Regions from separate parts of the Micromonospora sp. NPDC048063 genome, predicted to be linked through region 3. Evidence: riboswitches for the same ligand, from Rfam matches in the RefSeq annotation. Region 3 holds a riboswitch; each other region holds the start of a gene.
What was found. A riboswitch is a leader RNA that binds a small molecule or an ion and turns the genes downstream of it on or off. The one in region 3 is predicted to bind cyclic di-AMP.

Region 1: it holds a riboswitch for cyclic di-AMP, as region 3 does, so the genes downstream of both, ACGFZ2_RS11360 (C39 family peptidase) here and ACGFZ2_RS25180 (NlpC/P60 family protein) in region 3, are expected to answer to the same signal.
Region 2: it holds a riboswitch for cyclic di-AMP, as region 3 does, so the genes downstream of both, ACGFZ2_RS30295 (coiled-coil domain-containing protein) here and ACGFZ2_RS25180 (NlpC/P60 family protein) in region 3, are expected to answer to the same signal.

Annotation. Positions count from the first base shown of each region.
Region 1 covers NZ_JBIDBG010000003.1:643,708-649,177, reverse strand. Annotated here, with positions in the region: gene ACGFZ2_RS11375 (D-ribitol-5-phosphate cytidylyltransferase) at 1-393, shown strand, start outside; gene ACGFZ2_RS11370 (CDP-glycerol glycerophosphotransferase family protein) at 430-2,154, shown strand; gene ACGFZ2_RS11365 (alpha/beta fold hydrolase) at 2,174-2,917, opposite strand; gene ACGFZ2_RS11360 (C39 family peptidase) at 3,026-3,871, opposite strand; cyclic di-AMP (ydaO/yuaA leader) riboswitch at 4,092-4,233, opposite strand; gene ACGFZ2_RS11355 (hypothetical protein) at 4,522-5,280, opposite strand.
Region 2 covers NZ_JBIDBG010000021.1:6,083-11,552, forward strand. Annotated here, with positions in the region: gene ACGFZ2_RS30285 (HelD family protein) at 1-1,076, shown strand, start outside; gene ACGFZ2_RS30290 (cation diffusion facilitator family transporter) at 1,169-2,086, shown strand; cyclic di-AMP (ydaO/yuaA leader) riboswitch at 2,240-2,371, shown strand; gene ACGFZ2_RS30295 (coiled-coil domain-containing protein) at 2,385-3,446, shown strand; gene ACGFZ2_RS30300 (SRPBCC family protein) at 3,553-4,020, opposite strand; gene ACGFZ2_RS30305 (STAS domain-containing protein) at 4,204-4,566, opposite strand; gene ACGFZ2_RS30310 (hypothetical protein) at 4,897-5,040, shown strand; gene ACGFZ2_RS30315 (hypothetical protein) at 5,205-5,470, shown strand, end outside.
Region 3 covers NZ_JBIDBG010000012.1:4,106-9,575, reverse strand. Annotated here, with positions in the region: gene ACGFZ2_RS25190 (NlpC/P60 family protein) at 1-767, shown strand, start outside; gene ACGFZ2_RS25185 (N-acetylmuramoyl-L-alanine amidase) at 865-2,886, opposite strand; cyclic di-AMP (ydaO/yuaA leader) riboswitch at 3,126-3,262, shown strand; gene ACGFZ2_RS25180 (NlpC/P60 family protein) at 3,383-4,315, shown strand; gene dcd (dCTP deaminase) at 4,387-4,965, opposite strand; gene ACGFZ2_RS25170 (pyridoxamine 5'-phosphate oxidase family protein) at 5,044-5,470, shown strand, end outside.

The sequences.
Region 1 (5,470 bases), on a different contig from region 3:
CTGCCGTACCTCCAGCAGACCAAGGGCCAGCTGCTGCTCTACACGTCCAGCTCCTACACCCGGGGTCGCGCCCAGTACGCCCTCTACTCCTCCACCAAGGCGGCCCTGGTCAACCTCACCCAGGCGCTCTCCGACGAGTGGGCCGAGTTCGGCGTACGGGTCAACTGCATCAACCCCGAGCGCACCGCGACCCCCATGCGCACGAAGGCGTTCGGCGAGGAGCCGGAGCACACCCTGCTCGCCGCCGAGACCGTCGCCCAGGCCTCGCTGGACGTGCTGATCTCGGACCTGACCGGTCAGGTCATCGACGTGCGCCGCGCGCCGGGCGAGGTGCCGGCCCAGCCGGTGCCGGGGCAGGCCGAGCGGGCCGCCAGCCCGGCCAGCGCCGGCTGACGCGGGTCTCGGGCCACGGCGGGGAACGGAGCCGACATGCGTGGTGACCTGGTCCGGAAGCTGATCGCCCGCGCCCTGGCCACCGGCCTGGCGGTGCTGGCGTTCCTCGTCGTCGCGCTGACCGGCGCGACCGGCTGGGGGCTGGGGCTGGCGGTGGCCGCCCTCGCGGCGGCCGCCTGGGAACGGCGGGTCCGCCCGGGCGCCGACAGCGTCGCCGAGACCGCGCTGGTCGCGGCGGCGGTCCTGGTCGGGTACGCCCGGCGCCTCGACGCCGGTTTCGACCCCGCGCTGGCCGCGACGGCGCTGGTCCTGCTGGGGCTGGTGCTGCTCGTCGGGCCGCTGCGGGACGCCGGCGGCCTGGAGGTGCGCGCCGCGAACCTGCCGGTGCGCACCTGGACGCCCCTGGTCGCCGCGCGCCTCGGCGACGCCCTGCTGGGGCTGCTCGCCCTGGTGGCGGCGGCCGCCGCGGCGACCCTGCCGGCCGGGGTGGCGCTGGGCGCCGTCGCGCTGGTCGCCGCCGGCGCCGGGGCCGTCGGGCTGGACCTCGCCCGGCGGCGGTTCCGGCCGGGGGCCGGCGGGTCGGCGGTCTCCCGCGCGCTGCGCCGCCACCAGCCCGAGTTCCTGCTCCACTTCTCCGCCCCGCCCGGCTCGGAATACCAGGTCACCATGTGGCTGCCGTACCTGGAGCGGATCGGCCGGCCGTTCCTGGTCATGGTGCGGGAGCCGGAGTTCCTGCCCACCGTCGCCGCGGCCACCACGGCACCGGTGGTCTACTGCCCGACGACGAAGGCGATGGACGAGGCGCTGGTGCCGAGCCTGCGGGTGGCGTTCTACGTCAACCACGGCGCGAAGAACAGCCACTGCATCCGCTTCACCCAGCTCACCCACGTCCAGCTGCACCACGGCGACAGCGACAAGGCGCCCAGCGCCAACCCGGTCTCCGCCATCTTCGACCGGATCTTCGTCGCCGGTCAGGCCGCCGTCGACCGGTACGCCCGCGCGGGCGTGGACATCCCGGCGGAGAAGTTCGTGGTGGTCGGCCGGCCGCAGGTCGAGTCGATCGAGGTCCGCCCGGAGCCGGTGCGCGGCCTGCCGCACCCCACGGTGCTCTACACGCCGACCTGGACGGGCCACCACGCGGACGCCAACTACTGCTCGCTGCCGGTGGCCGAGGCGCTGCTGCGCGGGCTGCTGGCGCGGGGCGCGACGGTGATCCTGCGGGCCCACCCGTACACCTCGCAGAACCCGGCCTCGGCGCGGCAGCTGGGCCGGCTCACGGAGCTGCTGGCCGCGGACCGGGCCCGGAGTGGCCGGCAGCACGTCTTCGGCGCCGCCGCCCGCGAGCTGACCCTGACGGAGTGCGTGAACCGCTCGGACGCGCTGGTCTCCGACGTGTCCGGGGTGATCTCCGACTACCTCTACTCCGGCAAGCCGTACGCGGTCACCGACATGGGCGACGAGGGCGACCGGTTCGCCGAGCGGTTCCCGCTGGCCGGCTCGGGCTACGTGCTGCGTCGCGACATGTCCAACGTGGACGAGGTGCTGGCCGCGCTGCTCGACACCGACCCGCTCGCCGCCGCCCGCTGGGCCACCCGGAGCCGCTACCTGGGCGACTTCCCGGCCGAGTCGTACGCCGAGGCGTTCCTGGGCGCCGCGCGGCGGCTGCTCGACGCGGACTGGAACCCGCCGACGCCGCGCGCCGTCGGCGGGACCGGCCTGCCGGTCGAGCCGGACGAGGCGACCCTCTCCCCCACCACCTGACCGGCCGGCACCTCGCGGGTCAGCGGTACGGGTCGACCAGCTCCAGGACGGCCTCGGGGGCCTCGACGTGGGCGTTGTGGCCCAGGCCGGGCAGGGTGGCGACCGGCACGCCCAGCTCCTTGAGCTGGGCGTCGGTGACCATGGGGTCGTGCTCGCCGCGGGCCAGCAGCACCGGCACGTCCGTCGCCGCCAGCAGGGCCCGCAGGTCCGGCTCCCCCACCCCGAACGCGGCGGGGTCCATCGCCAGCCGCCAGCGGCCGTCGACCTGCCGCAGCCCGGCCTCGACCACCGGGTGGTCCGGCGCGAAGAGCCCGGTCAGGCCGGCCACCCGCAGGTACCGGCGGGCCGCCTCGTCCCGGCTGGCGAACCAGGTCACCGGTCGGGCGGCCAGCTCCCCGGCCTTCGCCAGCTCGGCCGGGGACCAGACGGCCTTGATGCCGAGCCCGACCACGGCGTCGACCGGCAGCCCGGCGCGGCGGGCGGCCAGCGCCAGCCCGACCACGCCGCCGAGGGAGTGCCCCAGCACGACGAGCCGGTCCCCCGCCGCGAGCCCCGCGGCGACCCGGTCGGCCAGCCCGGCGAACGAGTACGCCGACAGCGGCGGCGACCAGCCGTGGCCGGCGAGGTCCGGCGCCAGCCACCGCCCCGCCCACCGGCGCTCCAGCAGCGGCGCCCAGGGCAGCCACACGTCCCCGGTCGCGCCCATGCCGTGCAGCAGCAGCAGGACGCGCCGGCCGTCCCGGTCACCCGATTCGTCGGCCATAGGCCGCAGTGTGCCACCCGCCGTACGCCCCGGCGAGGGCCGTGACCCGGAGACGACATCGGGCGCCGGCTCCCGGGGTGGGGAGCCGACGCCCGACGGGTGTCTTTCTCAGGCGGAGTAGCCGCGGGTGGCGGCCCAGTTCGCCAGGGCGATGGTGGACATCCAGTACGACGCGGTCGCCGGGTTCGCCGAGTCGGCGATCTTCACCTGCCGGCCCTCGTCCTGGTAGCCCACGACGGCGATGTAGTGGCCGCCGGGGAACGAGTGCCAGCCGCCGTCGGTGTCGGTGGCGCTGCCGGCGACGTTCACCACGACACCCCGCCCGTCCGTGATGGCGGCGACCACGTCGGCCTGGAGCTGGTCCATCTGCGCCGGGGTCGCGGCACCGCCCGGGATCATCCGGGTCCGGTACGGGTCACCCTTCACCGTCGCGTTCAGCACCCGGGTGGTGTCCTCGGCCGAGTCGGTGCCCATCTCGTCGGTGCCCAGCTGGGCGCCGAGGGCGTCCTGGCTGCGCGCGATGCCGGCGGCGCTGAGGGCGTGCCGGACGGCCGCCGGACCGCAGTTGTAGAAGGTGGTCTGGGCCTGGTAGTCGTAGTCCAGGGACTTCGCCTTCGGCGGCTTCGGCGGCTCCGGCTTGCGGGTCAGGTCCGGGTTCGGGGCGGCGCTGGTGGCGCTGGCCGACGGAGCGGCGCTGGACGCGGCCGGGGCGCCGGTCGACGGGGCGGTCGCGACGCGGGCGTCGCCGCGCGAGGCGACGCTGCCGTCCCGCAGCTCGCTCACGGCCACCGGGGCCTGTGCGGCGGCGGGTGCCTCGTCGGTGCCGGCCAGCAACGCGCCGGTGCCCGACGCGAGCACGAGCGCCGCGGCCGACGCGGCGGCCACCTGGTACGGACGCTCGGACGTGAGGCGACGGAGCTGACGCTTGAGGTGGTGCTTCACGGTTTCCTCCACGGGCTCGGGGGGTGAGCGGCCGCCGGTCCGCGCAGGGGGGACCGACCGCGCGGACGGCGTCCGGCGGTGGTGGACCACTCAGGGGATGCGCCCGGGATGCCGGGCGACGGGCGGTGACCGGTGGGTCAGCTCGCGGCGTGCGGACGGGCGAGCGCGGGCACCGCGGCGCCGTGGAGGCGCCGGAACGACCGGGGGGCGGGTGGGTGCTGCACGGGGATGGAACTCCTTCCGACGCCGCCGACCGGGTTAGCTGACGGATTCGGGCGGGAAGAACGCCCTACCGCGGGCCGTGGCCCGCGGATTCACCCCGATGTTGCACTGGGTCCCCGGCTCGCCTGTTCACGATTAGGCGGGTCGGCGCGGCGTCGCCTCTTGCGATCGGTTACCGCACCGGACGGGCCGACACTACTGGCCGGCCCGCGCCCTGCCAACCCGCTCCCACCTGCCTAAACCTTGATCTCCGGACTTTTTTTGCGGTCAGTTCGGCACTGACGCGACTCAATGGGACGACCGTTTCCCGACGCACCTTGCGTCGACAACCGGACGAGCGGCGGACATCGGCGCGGAATCGTCGGCGGGAATCGGCCGGGCCGCGCCGGATGACCGGTTCGGCGCCGCTATGACCGGCGTCACGAAATTGCCCGGCGGTGTCAGCCCACCCGCGCGGGCCGCCAGCGCGCGGCGAGCGCGGGCCGACGCCCGGCGGACACCGGCCGGGCCGCCGGGAGCCGGCCCGGCCGGAGCCGGACCGCTGCGGCGTACGCCTCCCCGGCCAGGGCCCGCGCCGCCTCGGCGGCCAGGTCGGCGTCCCGCCACGCCGCCCGTTCCCGCTCGGCGGCGGCCCGGTGGGCGGCCCGCTTCGCGTCGCGTACCGCCCGGGCCAGCGCGATCTCCTGCTCGACCGGGTGCCGGCGGGGATCCCAGCCGGCCCGGCGGCCGAACACCTCGCGGAGTTGGCGGGTGGAGAGGTCGCCGCGCCAGTGGGCCGCCACCGCCGCATGGTGCAGCCAGCGCTCGCGGGCGGCGTACTCGGCGGGCGTGCGCGGGGTGCGCGGGGCGGGCAGGGCGGCGGCCCCGGTGAGGCGGCGGGCGGCGGTCTCCGCCTCGTCGTACGCCCGCCAGGCCCGGTCGGCCTCCTCCCGGGCGGCGAGCCAGTCGGCCCGCCACCGCCGGGCGGTGCGGGCGGCCCGGCCCGCCGCGACGGCCACCTCCTCGGCGTAGCGGCGCAGGTCGGCCGCCTCCGCCACGGGGTCGACCGCGGGCGGGGCGACCGGCTCGTCGGCCGGACGGAGCCGCTCGGGGCGGGCGACCAGCACGGCGAGCACGGTCAGGGCCAGCAGGAGCAGGGCGGACCAGATGGCGGCGGCCCGCGGCACCTCGATCAGGAACTGGTAGACGACGGTCTCCATGGTCGGCACCTCACGGGGAGCGAGTGCGTCAGCGGGTCGCACGCGGCGCCCGGGTGGCGGGGCGTGGCGGTGCCACGTCCCGCCGCCGGGACGGGCGCGGGTGGTGGAGAGCGGAGGACGGGCACCTGTCAACGCCTGCGATAGCGGAAGGAGCCCTTCCTACGCCGTGCGGCGGGCGTGGTCGCGGGGC
Region 2 (5,470 bases), on a different contig from region 3:
GCGTCTTCGCCGCGCTCTGGGCGCAGGCCCGTCGGCTGGGCATCGGCCGGCTGCCCGAGCAGCGCGCGTTCGAGGACGAGGTCGCCGAGCGGCCGGAGTTCCGGGAGTTCCTCAAGGCGTGGTGGCCCCGGCTGCACCCCCGGCACGTGCTGGGCTGGCTGGCCCGCCCCGACCGGCTGCGCCGGTACGCCGGCGGGATCCTCTCCGGCGCCGAGATCCGGCTGCTGACCGACGCGTACCGGAGCCTGGACCGCGCCGGGCTGACGATCGCCGACATCGCGCTGCTGGACGAGCTGGACGCGCTGCTCGGCAAGCCGATGAAGCCGGCCCGGCCGAAGCGGGACCCGTTCCAGCTGGCCGGCGGGGTCCGCGAGCTGAGCACGTTCGCCGACCGGCAGCGCGCGGCCCGCGAGGCGGCGCGGCAGCGCCCGGAGGACTACCGGGAGTACGCGCACGTCGTGGTCGACGAGTCGCAGGACGTCTCGCCGATGCAGTGGCGCATGATCGGCCGGCGCGGCCGGCTGGCCTCGTGGACGGTGGTGGGCGACCCGGCGCAGACGGCGTGGACGGGCGACCCGGAGGAGCTGACCCGGGCCCGGGACCAGGCGCTGGGCCGGCGCAAGCGGCACCACTTCACCCTGACCACGAACTACCGCAACTCGGCGGAGATCTTCGCGGTGGCGGCGGCCGAGATCCGCCGGCTGCACCCGGATCTCCCGCTGCCCAGGGCGGTGCGCTCCACCGGCGTCGACCCGGTCGAGCTGGTGGTGCCGCCGGCGGAGCTGGAGACCGCCGTGGTGACGGCGGCCACGGCGCTGCTGGCCGAGGTGGAGGGCACCGTGGGCGTGATCACGCCGGTGCCCCGCCGGGACGAGGTGGCCGGGTGGCTGGGCGGGCTGGGCGCGCCGCGCCTGCAGGTGGTGACCAGCCTGGAGGCCAAGGGCATGGAGTACGACGGCGTGGTCCTGGTCGCCCCGGGTGAGATCCGGGCCGACCCGGGTTCGGGCGTACGGACGCTCTACGTCGCGCTGTCGCGGGCCACCCAGCGGCTGACCACCGTCGACCCGACCGGCTGAGTCGTCCCGGCCGCCGCCGGGCAGTCACTTGCACATATTGCGATGTGAGCATAGATTGAACCGGGTCCGGACGGGTGACGGAAGGTGGGCGCGTGGGTGCAGGTCATGACCACCACCACGGGTCGGTCGCGAATGCCGCGCACCGCCACCGGGGCCGCCTCTGGGCGGCGTTCGCGCTGCTCGGCGCCCTGATGGTGGTGGAGGCGGTGGCCGCCTTCCGCACCGGCTCGCTGGCCCTGCTGAGCGACGCCGGGCACATGTTCACCGACGTGCTCGGCATCGGCATGGCGCTCGCGGCGATCACCGCGACCCGGCGCGCCGGCGCGGACCCGCAGCGCACCTTCGGCCTCTACCGGCTGGAGGTGCTGGCCGCCCTGGCCAACGCCGTGCTGCTCTCCGGCGTCGCGGTCTACGTGGTCGTCGAGGCCGTACGCCGGTTCGGCGACCCGCCGGAGGTGCTCGCCGGCCCGATGCTCGCGGTCGCCGTGCTCGGCCTGCTCGCCAACGTGGCCGCCTTCGCCCTGCTGCGGTCCGGGGCGAAGGAGAGCATCAACATGCAGGGCGCGTACCTGGAGGTGCTGGGCGACCTGCTGGGCTCACTCGGCGTGATCGGCGCGGCCCTGCTGATCGCCGTCACCGACTGGTGGTGGGCGGACCCGCTGGTCGCGGTGGCCATCGGGCTGTTCATCCTGCCCCGCACCTGGCGGCTCGGGCGCGCCGCGCTGCGCATCCTGGTGCAGGCCGCGCCGGAGCACCTCGAGGTCGCCAGGGTGCACGACCGGCTGGCCGCCGTGCCCGGCGTGGCCGAGGTGCACGACCTGCACGTCTGGACGCTGACCTCCGGGATGGAGGTGGCCTCGGCGCACCTGACCATGGCGCCGGGCGCGGAGGTCGGCGCGGTGCTCACCGCAGCCCGGACGGCCCTGCACGAGGACTTCCAGATCGAGCACGCGACGTTGCAGATCGAGCCGGGGGCGTCTCCCGGGGCCTGCGGGTCGGTTGAGTGGTAATGAGCACAGCCTTAAATCTGGGAGAGTATTGTTGACTTATGTCGGATTTGACGGTAAGCGGACAGGCACCCTCAGTCACCTGTGCTACACCAGTCACACCCGCACCGGTAGGCTCGGTTCCGGCCTCCGCCAGGCGGCACCCACCGGTGCCGGCGGTGGCCGCCGCCTAATCGCCCGGCGGGGCGAACCGGGGAACCAAGTTCGTGGGGTGCATCCGCGTCAGCGGTAGGGATCTTCCGTCCCGAACCCGTCAGCTAACCCGGTCGGCGGCTGACGGAAGGACACGTGTATGCCAGTGATGGCACCTGTACGACGACGCGCCGCCCGGTTGGCGGCCCTGATCGCCGTGACGCTCACCCTCGGCGCCGCGGTCGCCCCGGTCACCACCGCCCCCGCGGCGGCCGCCTCCCGGGCCGGCCTGCTCGCCGCAGCCCCCGGCCAGGACCAGGAGGGCGGCACGCCCGCCCTGCGGGCCCAGCTCGAAGCCGCCAGCAAGGGCTACCTGGACGCCAAGCGGGCGCTGGACACGTCGGTCAAACGGCAGCAGCAGCTCGCCACACAGCTCAAGGCGACCGAGAGCGAGCTGACCGAGCGGAGCAGCAAGGTCGGCGAGATCGCCGGGGTGGCCTACCGGACCGGCCGGCTGGGGGTGGTGTCCGCCCTGCTCAACAGCAGCTCGCCGGACGGCTTCATGGACCGGGCCGCCGCTCTCGACGCGGTGGCCGCCAACGAGGACCGGGCGCTCCGCGAGCTCCAGGAGACCCGTGACCAGGCCGCCCGCACCAAGCTGGCCCTGGACGGCGAGATCCGGGAGCAGCGCAAGCAGGTCACGCTGATGGCCAAGCGCAAGGACCAGGCGGAGCGGGCGCTGACGGTGGCCAACCGGTCGCAGTCGAGCGGCGGCGGGCCGGGCGGCAGCTCCACCGCGACGGCGAAGCCGGCGCCGCGCAACTCCGACGGGTCCTGGCCGTCCGAGTCGTGCAGCGTCAACGACCCCACCCCCGCCAACGGCTGCATCACCCCGCGCACCCTGCACGCGCTCAACCAGGCCAAGGCGTCCGGCTTCACCCGCTACGTCTCCTGCTACCGCCCCGGCGGCTCCGGCGAGCACCCCAAGGGCCGGGCCTGCGACTTCGCGGCTCAGAAGAGCGGGTTCGGGGGCGACGCCACCGGCGGCGACAGGACGTACGGCAACAACCTGGCGACGTACTTCGTCAAGAACGCCGACCGGCTCGCCGTGCTCTACGTGATCTGGTACAGGCAGATCTGGCTGCCCAGCAGCGGATGGAAGTCGTACAGCGGCGCCAACGGCGACCCGTCCAGCGACCACACCAACCACGTGCACCTGTCGGTCTACTGACGCCCCGGCCCCGGTGACCCGCTCGCGGGTCGCCGGGGCGACCGCCTTCCCGCCGCCACCTCCCCGGCCGACGGCCGGGCATGCCGCCGTGTCGTCGATGCCCGGCTCAGGCGGGCGGTGACTCCGGCGGGTGCCCGCCCAGGGCGACGCCGAGCCGGGCCGCCAGCCCCAGGTGGGCGGCGCGCGCCTGGCTGAAGGCGTAGCCGAAGAGCGGGACCGGCGCGGTGAGGGTGATCTCGACGTCGATCCGGACCACGCCGTCCGGCTCGGCCCGCAGTCGGGTCCGGTTGCGCACCGTGGTGGCCGGCCACTGCCGCGCCACGGTGACGATCTCGTCCGGCCCGTCGACCAGGACGTCGGCCCGGTAGGTGACCGGCAGGCGCAGCGGCCCGACGGCCAGCCGGTCGGTGATGAGGTAGCTGGCCCGCGCGCCGCGACGGGGCGACACCCGGCGGACCCGGGCGATCAGCGGGTGCAGGTCCTGCTGCCGGGCCGGGTCCGCGAGCAACCCTGCGGCGTCGGCGAGCGAGCAGCGCGCCTGGACGGTGTAGCTGAAGGAATCCCGCCTGAGCACGCCGTCTCCCCACCGTCGCCGTCGCCCGATCGTCGCGCACCGGCGGCGCGCTGGCAACGGCGCGCCGCTCCGCGCGGATGCCGGCCTTGCGATCCGCGCGTCACCGAGGCGTCCGACATCGACCTGTCGGGCCGCGGCGACGACTGACGCCAACGGGGCACCGGCGGGACCCCTGCCGGCGGGTCAGGCGCCGGGGAGGACCTCGGGGGCGGGCGCGCCGGCGTAGTAGGGCTCAGGGGCGCCGAAGAGGCCGAGCAGGCCGGTCACCCAGAGCTGCCGGTGCACGAACCGGCTCGGCTCGGTGACGACGAGCTTGACGCCGCTCACCTCGGCGGTCTGGAAGCCGGCGACCATCGCGCTGATACCGACGGAGTCGATGAAGGTGACGAGCCTCATGTTGAGCTCGATCCGGCTGGGGCGCCCCTTGGCCAGGACCTCGGCGATCGCCTCGCGCACCTCGTATGCGGTGTCGACGTCGATCTCGCCCCGGGGGGCGATCTCGATGACACCACCGGGCATAACCGACTTCACGATCGACAGGCTCACGCGAGCACCTCCACTCGCCCGTCCGACGGGCGCCTCATCAGTACGCGGGCCGCGACCGAGAGTATTCCTCCGACGGCCTCGGTCGCCACCCCTCGGGATGAGCAATTCGCGGATGAGGGCGCACCAAGTCGCCCTTGTCCGGACTTTTCACTTCTTGTTCACCCAACGATCAGCTGCCGCTGACGCGTCGCCGACCCAGGGTAGCCGTCTCCCGCCGGCACCGCCCGGCACCCGAACTTCCTGGCGTGGCCGGCCCCGCTCCCGCCCGCGGGTTGCCCATCCTGCCTAGCATCGGCCCGAAGAACGAGTGCCACGACGGGAGGACGATCGATGATCAGGAGACTTGCCGCGCTGGCCGGTGTCGGCGCGTTGCTGGCCCTCGTGCTGGCCTGCGGCTTCGGCGGCGGCGACGATGACGACGACGATGACGACGACTTCGCGCGCGGCGTGACCGCGGTGGTCACGCTCCGCTGACGCACGGCGAGGGCCCCAGCCCGGTGTCCGGGCTCGCCCCGCGCCCGGCGAGGGTTTGCGGAGGTGCCCGGTTGGGCACAGGCGGAACGAGCGAGCCATGACGCGCCGGTGAGACGTCGAAGTCCGAAGTGGCCGCCGGCTTCGGCCCGAGGAGGTAACCCACCATGTTCGGTACCAATCTGCTGGATCGCCGCAGCAAGCCCGAGCGGATCGCCGACCAGGCGTGGCAGAACCTGGTCTCGGCGGTCAGCTCCGCGGGCGACAGTGTCCGCGACACCGCCCGGTCGGCCCGCCGCGGCGGCTCCGGCCTCGCCGACGAGGCCGGCGACCTGGTGGGCTCCGCGGCGGACGAGGCGCGCCGCCGGGCCACCCTGGCCTTCGACGCGCTCGCCGGCCGCCGCCCCACGCTGCCCTGGACGCTGTTGATCGG
Region 3 (5,470 bases):
TCAACCGCAAGAAGTCGGCGGACCTGGAGAAGAAGATCCAGCCGTTGGCGCTGGAGACCGAGCTGGCGATGGACCGGGTCGGTGACCTCGCCGCCCGTTACTACATCTCCGGCCCGTCGCAGGAGATCGGCGCGCTGCTGGTCAGCGCCAAGCCGGACACGCTCACCGAGCAACTGACCCTCCTGGACCGGCTGGCCGCCCAGGAACGCAAGCAGCTCGAGGGCGTCACCAAGGTCCGCGACAAGTTCGACGCGGAGAAGCAGAAGCTCGACGCCCTGATCGTCGCGCAGACGAAGCAGCAGAACGACCTGGCGGCGAAGAAGAAGCAGATCGACGCCGACATCAAGAAGCTCGAGGCGTCGCTGCCGGTGACCACGGTCAAGACGGAGAAGTGCCCGACCATCAACGGCGTGGTCAGCGAGGCGGCCCGGACCGCCATCAAGACCGCCTGCGCCCAGGTCGGCGACCCGTACGTCTGGGGCGCCACCGGCCCCAACTCGTTCGACTGCTCGGGTCTGACCCAGTACGCCTACAAGGCGGCGGGCATCCACCTGACACACTTCACCGGCGCGCAGTGGAACGAGGGCAAGGCCATCCCGCGCTCCGAGGCGCGCCCGGGTGACCTGGTGTTCTTCTTCAGCGACCTGCACCACGTCGGCCTCTACCTCGGTAACGACAAGATGGTGCACGCGCCCCGGGCCGGCAAGCCGGTCAACGTCTCCAGCATCAACACGATGCCGGTGGCCGGTTTCCGCAGACCCGGCTGATCCCGCGCCACCTGAACGGAGAGGGCCCCCGGTCGAGTAGACCGGGGGCCCTCGTCGTGCTCGGGGACGGCCTGCGCCAGCCCGGGCGAGCGGTGGGTCAGCGGGGCGCGTCCAGCGCGGAGGGCAGCAGGTTCACGTCGTCCAGGTTGACGTACATGACCCGGTGGCCGAACTGGATCTGCACGTACCTGTTCTCGCCGCGGATCACCGTCCAGTCACCCGGCGACGACCCGTCGAACGTGACGGCCCGGTAGTACTCGCCGGGGAGCACCGTGCCGACGGCGTACCGCTGGCCGGCCGAGAGGGTGTACTGGAGCGGGGAGATCGGCTGGTAGGGCACGCCGGCCGGGTAGGCGGCCTGCTCCGGGTAGGCCCGGCCGTAGACCGGGATGGTGGCCTTGCCGGCCTTCGGGGTCACCACGAAGCCCACGGACCACTTCGCGGTCGGCTTCGAGGCGGGGTTGTGGAACCACGCCTTCTGGCCGAGGTACCAGATCGCGGTCCAGTCCCCCCGCACCTCGGCCAGGGCGTACGTCTGCCCGGCGGAGGCCCGGGCGCCGTGGTCGGAGATGTACATGGTGTTCGGGGTGCCGTCGGGCCGCAGCGCGATGTCGTTGACCAGCGGCGCGTCGTGGCTCGGCGCGCTGTGCAGGATCACCGCGGACGAGCCGCGCAGCGGGCAGGGAGCCACCGGCGGGGGCGGGTTCGGCACGCCCGGCGGCTGCCGGTTGCAGCCGGTGAACTGCGGCTGGTTGGTGGCGAAGTCGGGGTCGATGGTGACGAGCCCCGTCTGCGGCGTGGCGGTCGACGTGAACGGCGCCTTGAGCAGGTCGAAGTAGTGCGACCAGTCCCAGTACGGGCCCGGGTCCCAGTGCATGCCGCGCACGGTCGAGGCGACGGTGCCGGGGACGTTGTCGTGACCGACGATGTGCTGCCGGTCCAGCGGGATGTTGTACCGCAGCGCCAGGTGGCGGACCAGCTTGGCGGAGGTGCGGTACATCGCCTCGGTGTACCAGGTGCCGTGCCCCGCGAAGCCCTCGTGCTCCAGGCCGATGGACTTGGCGTTCACGTACCAGTTGCCGGCGTGCCAGCCGACGTTCTTGGTCTTGATGTGCTGGGCGATGTGGCCGTCCACCGAGCGCAGGGTGTAGTGCCAGCCCACCCGCCGCGGGTCCTTGACGAGGTTGACGCTGGGCCCGAAGTAGCCCTCGGTGTCGTGGATGACGATGTACTCGATCTTCTGCTGGGCCGGCCGGTCGGCGAGGTCGTGGTTGCCGTAGTCACCCACGGTCGGGCCGTACTGCACGTAGGGCGCCGGGATCCACTCGCAGGAGATCGTGTCGGGGCACTCCAGCCCGTCGGGCCGGGCGACCTTGCGCAGGCCCAGCCGGTCGAGCCAGGAGCGTTCCGGCTGCACCGCGCGGGCGGCGAGGGTGACCCGCTGCCCGTCGTCGGTCAGCCGGCTGTCGCCGGCGCCGATGGTGGCGTACACCTCGTTGGCGAAGGCCGCCGCGGCGTCGGCGCTGTCCGCGCCGGAGTAGCGGGCCACCGCGCCGTACCAGGCCGCCGGGTCGGTGTCGGCGCCGACCGGGGCGCCGATCTGCTTCTGGTACGCGGCCAGCAGCGCCGCGCCGCCCCGGATGTTCGCCGTGACGTCCGTCCGCAGCGCCTCCTCGCTGGCGCCGGTCAGCTCGGCGGCGGCGTCGAGCGTCCGCAGCGAGGCCTCGGCGGGCGGCGGGGTGTCCGGCGGCTCGTGCGCCTCGGCCAGGGACGGGCGGGAGTCGTCGCCCCGCGGGTCCTCGGTGCCGTCGTCGTGGTGGGTGCCCCCGGGCAGGGCGGCGACGTACTCCGCGTCGGTGAGGTGCATCGGTCCGAAGCCGCCGCTGGTGCTCGGCGTTCCGGCGTTGGTGTCCCAGCGGGACTGCAGGTAGGAGACTCCGAGCAGGACGCTCTCCGGCACGCCGTACTCCGCCGCCGCGGCGGCGTACTGCTGCTGCCGGTCGGTCGTCGGCGCGGCGGCGGCGGTTCCGGCGGCGGTGAGTGGCGTCGCGGCCAGGGCGGCCGCCACGGCGGCGGCCAGCAGGACGCGTCTGCTCCTCGATGTCGCTGACAGGTGCATCAGACCCCCAGGTCGGACGGGCGAATGTGGGGCCACCTTCGCCCCGGGCGCCACCTCCGGTCAATACCTTTCCATGCGTCACTTACCGAAGAAGGAAAATTTCGTCGCCCCGAGTGACACGCTCCACCGGCCCGCATGAGTACGGTGTGTCACGGCGCGATGGGTTGCGGATCGATAACGACCATCTCTACTCTGGTCATTCGTCGGCCGGCGACAGTCCGTCCATCCGGGGCGGTAACGGTCCGACACCGCCGAGTCGCTCCCGAGCGAGCCGGGGACCCAGGTACCCCGGGGTGAATCCGCAGCACCTGCGGTAGGGCGTCCCCTTCCCGCCCGAACCCGTCAGCTAACCCGGTAGGCGGTACGGGAAGAAGGAGTACGGAGCCCGGTGGCACACCATGCCCCGCGGCCACCGTCGGCACGGTCGGCACCCGCCGGCCCGACGACGGCTGCGCCGCGCCCACGCTGGTACCGCTGCACCACCGCCCTCGCCGCCTTGGCCGCGTTCGCCGTCGTCCTGACCGGCGGCGCCACGGCGGCCCACGCCGAACCGACGGTCGCCGAGATCGAGCGCCAGATCGACGAGGACTGGAACAAGCTCGAACCGATCATCGAACGGCACAACGCCACCCGCCAGGACCTGGCCGCCAAGCGCAGGCAGGCCGACGCCCTCGCCAAGCAGATCGAGCCCTTGGAACGGCAGGTCGAGCAGGCGATGGAGGAGGTCAGCGCGCTGGCCGTCCGCGCCTACAAGGGCGAGAACGTCTCCGCCGTCAACGCCCTGCTGGGCAGCCGCTCGCCCGACCAGATGGTCGGCCAGCTCGAACTGCTCGACCGGTTCGCCCAGCACCAGCAGCAGGACGTGCGGCAGGTCGCCGAGCTGCGCGACCGGCTGGCCGAGAAGAAGGCCCCGCTCGACGAGATGGTCGTCCAACTCGGCCGGACGGAGGCCCAGCTCGCCGCGAAGAAGAAACAGATCAACGCCGAGATCGACCGGCTGCAGAAGCGGCGGCTGCGGATCTACGGCAGCGGCGGCGGCGGTTCGCTGCGCCCCGCCCCCTGCCCGGCCAGCTACCCGGGTGGCGGTGCCGGCACCGCGGTCAAGTTCGCCTGCGCCCAGATCGGCAAGCCCTACGTCTGGGGCGCCGAGGGCCCGAACGCGTACGACTGCTCGGGCCTGATGCTCGCCGCCTGGGCGAAGGCCGGGGTATCGCTCCCGCACAACGCCGCGCAGCAGCGCCGGGTCACCGCGACCGTCACCCGGGGCGAGCTGCGCCCGGGAGACCTGGTCTTCTACTACAGCGACCTGCACCACGTCGGCATGTACGTCGGCGGGGGCTGGGTGGTGCACGCCTCCCGAGCCGGGGTGCCGGTCAAGATGAAGAAGGTCGACGACGGCCCGATCCACAGTTACGGCCGCCCCGGCTGAGGTGTAAGGAAGGGGCCCTTCCTAACGCATTCGGTAGAGGAAGGGCCCCTTCCTAACAGGCGGCCGTCGGGTCAGCGGGTCGGCCAGGTGCGCCAGTGCTGCCAGGAGCGGCTCGGGGTCGGGCCGCGCTGCCCCTGGTAGCGCGAGCCGTAGACGGCCGAGCCGTACGGGTGCTCGGCCGGCGACGAGAGCCGGAAGATGCAGAGCTGACCGATCTTCATGCCCGGCCAGAGGGTGATGGGCAGGTTGGCCACGTTGGACAGCTCCAGCGTCACGTGGCCGGAGAAGCCCGGGTCGATGAAGCCCGCGGTGGAGTGGGTGAGCAGGCCGAGCCGTCCCAGGCTCGACTTGCCCTCCAGCCGCCCGGCGAGCTGGTCGCCGAGGGAGATCACCTCCAGCGTCGAGGCGAGCACGAACTCGCCCGGGTGCAGCACGAACGGCTCGCCCTCGGGCACCTCGACCATCGACGTCAGGTCGTCCTGCTGCATCGCCGGGTCGATGTGGGTGTAGAGGTGGTTGTTGAAGACCCGGAAGAGCTTGTCCAGGCGTACGTCGATGCTGGACGGTTGCACCAGCGTGGGCTCGAACGGCTCCAGCGCGAGCGTGCCCGCCTTGATCTCGGAGACCAGGTCGCGGTCGGAGAGCAGCATCGCACCACCTTAGCGAGCGATGTGCGTGGCCTGCGTGTCGGACTACCTGTTCGTACACGTGTTCGATAGAATGTCGGCATGGCTTCCTGGTCCGAATTCGCCGCCGACGAGCCCCGCCTCGCCGACGGGATCCGCTCCCTCATGCAGCAGTACGGGCCGGGCTTCGGCTACCTGGCCACCGTCCGCGCCGACGGCGGGCCCCGGGTCCACCCCGTCTCTCCAGTGATCACCGACGAGGGGCTCTTCTGCTTCGTGGTCGACTCGCCGAAGCGGCGCGACCTGGAGCGCGACGGCCGCTACGCCCTGCACTCCTTCCCGCCCGAGGAGAGTGACGACGAGGCCTACGTCGCCGGCCACGCCCGGCCGGTCACCGACCCGGCCCGGGTCGCCCGGCTGGCCCGCAGCCACCGGGCCGCGCCGCAGGTCGACTGGCGGCTGTTCGAGTTCACCGTCGACGTGGCGATGCTCGCCCGTCGGGAGCCGGGCGTCGCGGGCGGCGCCGGCG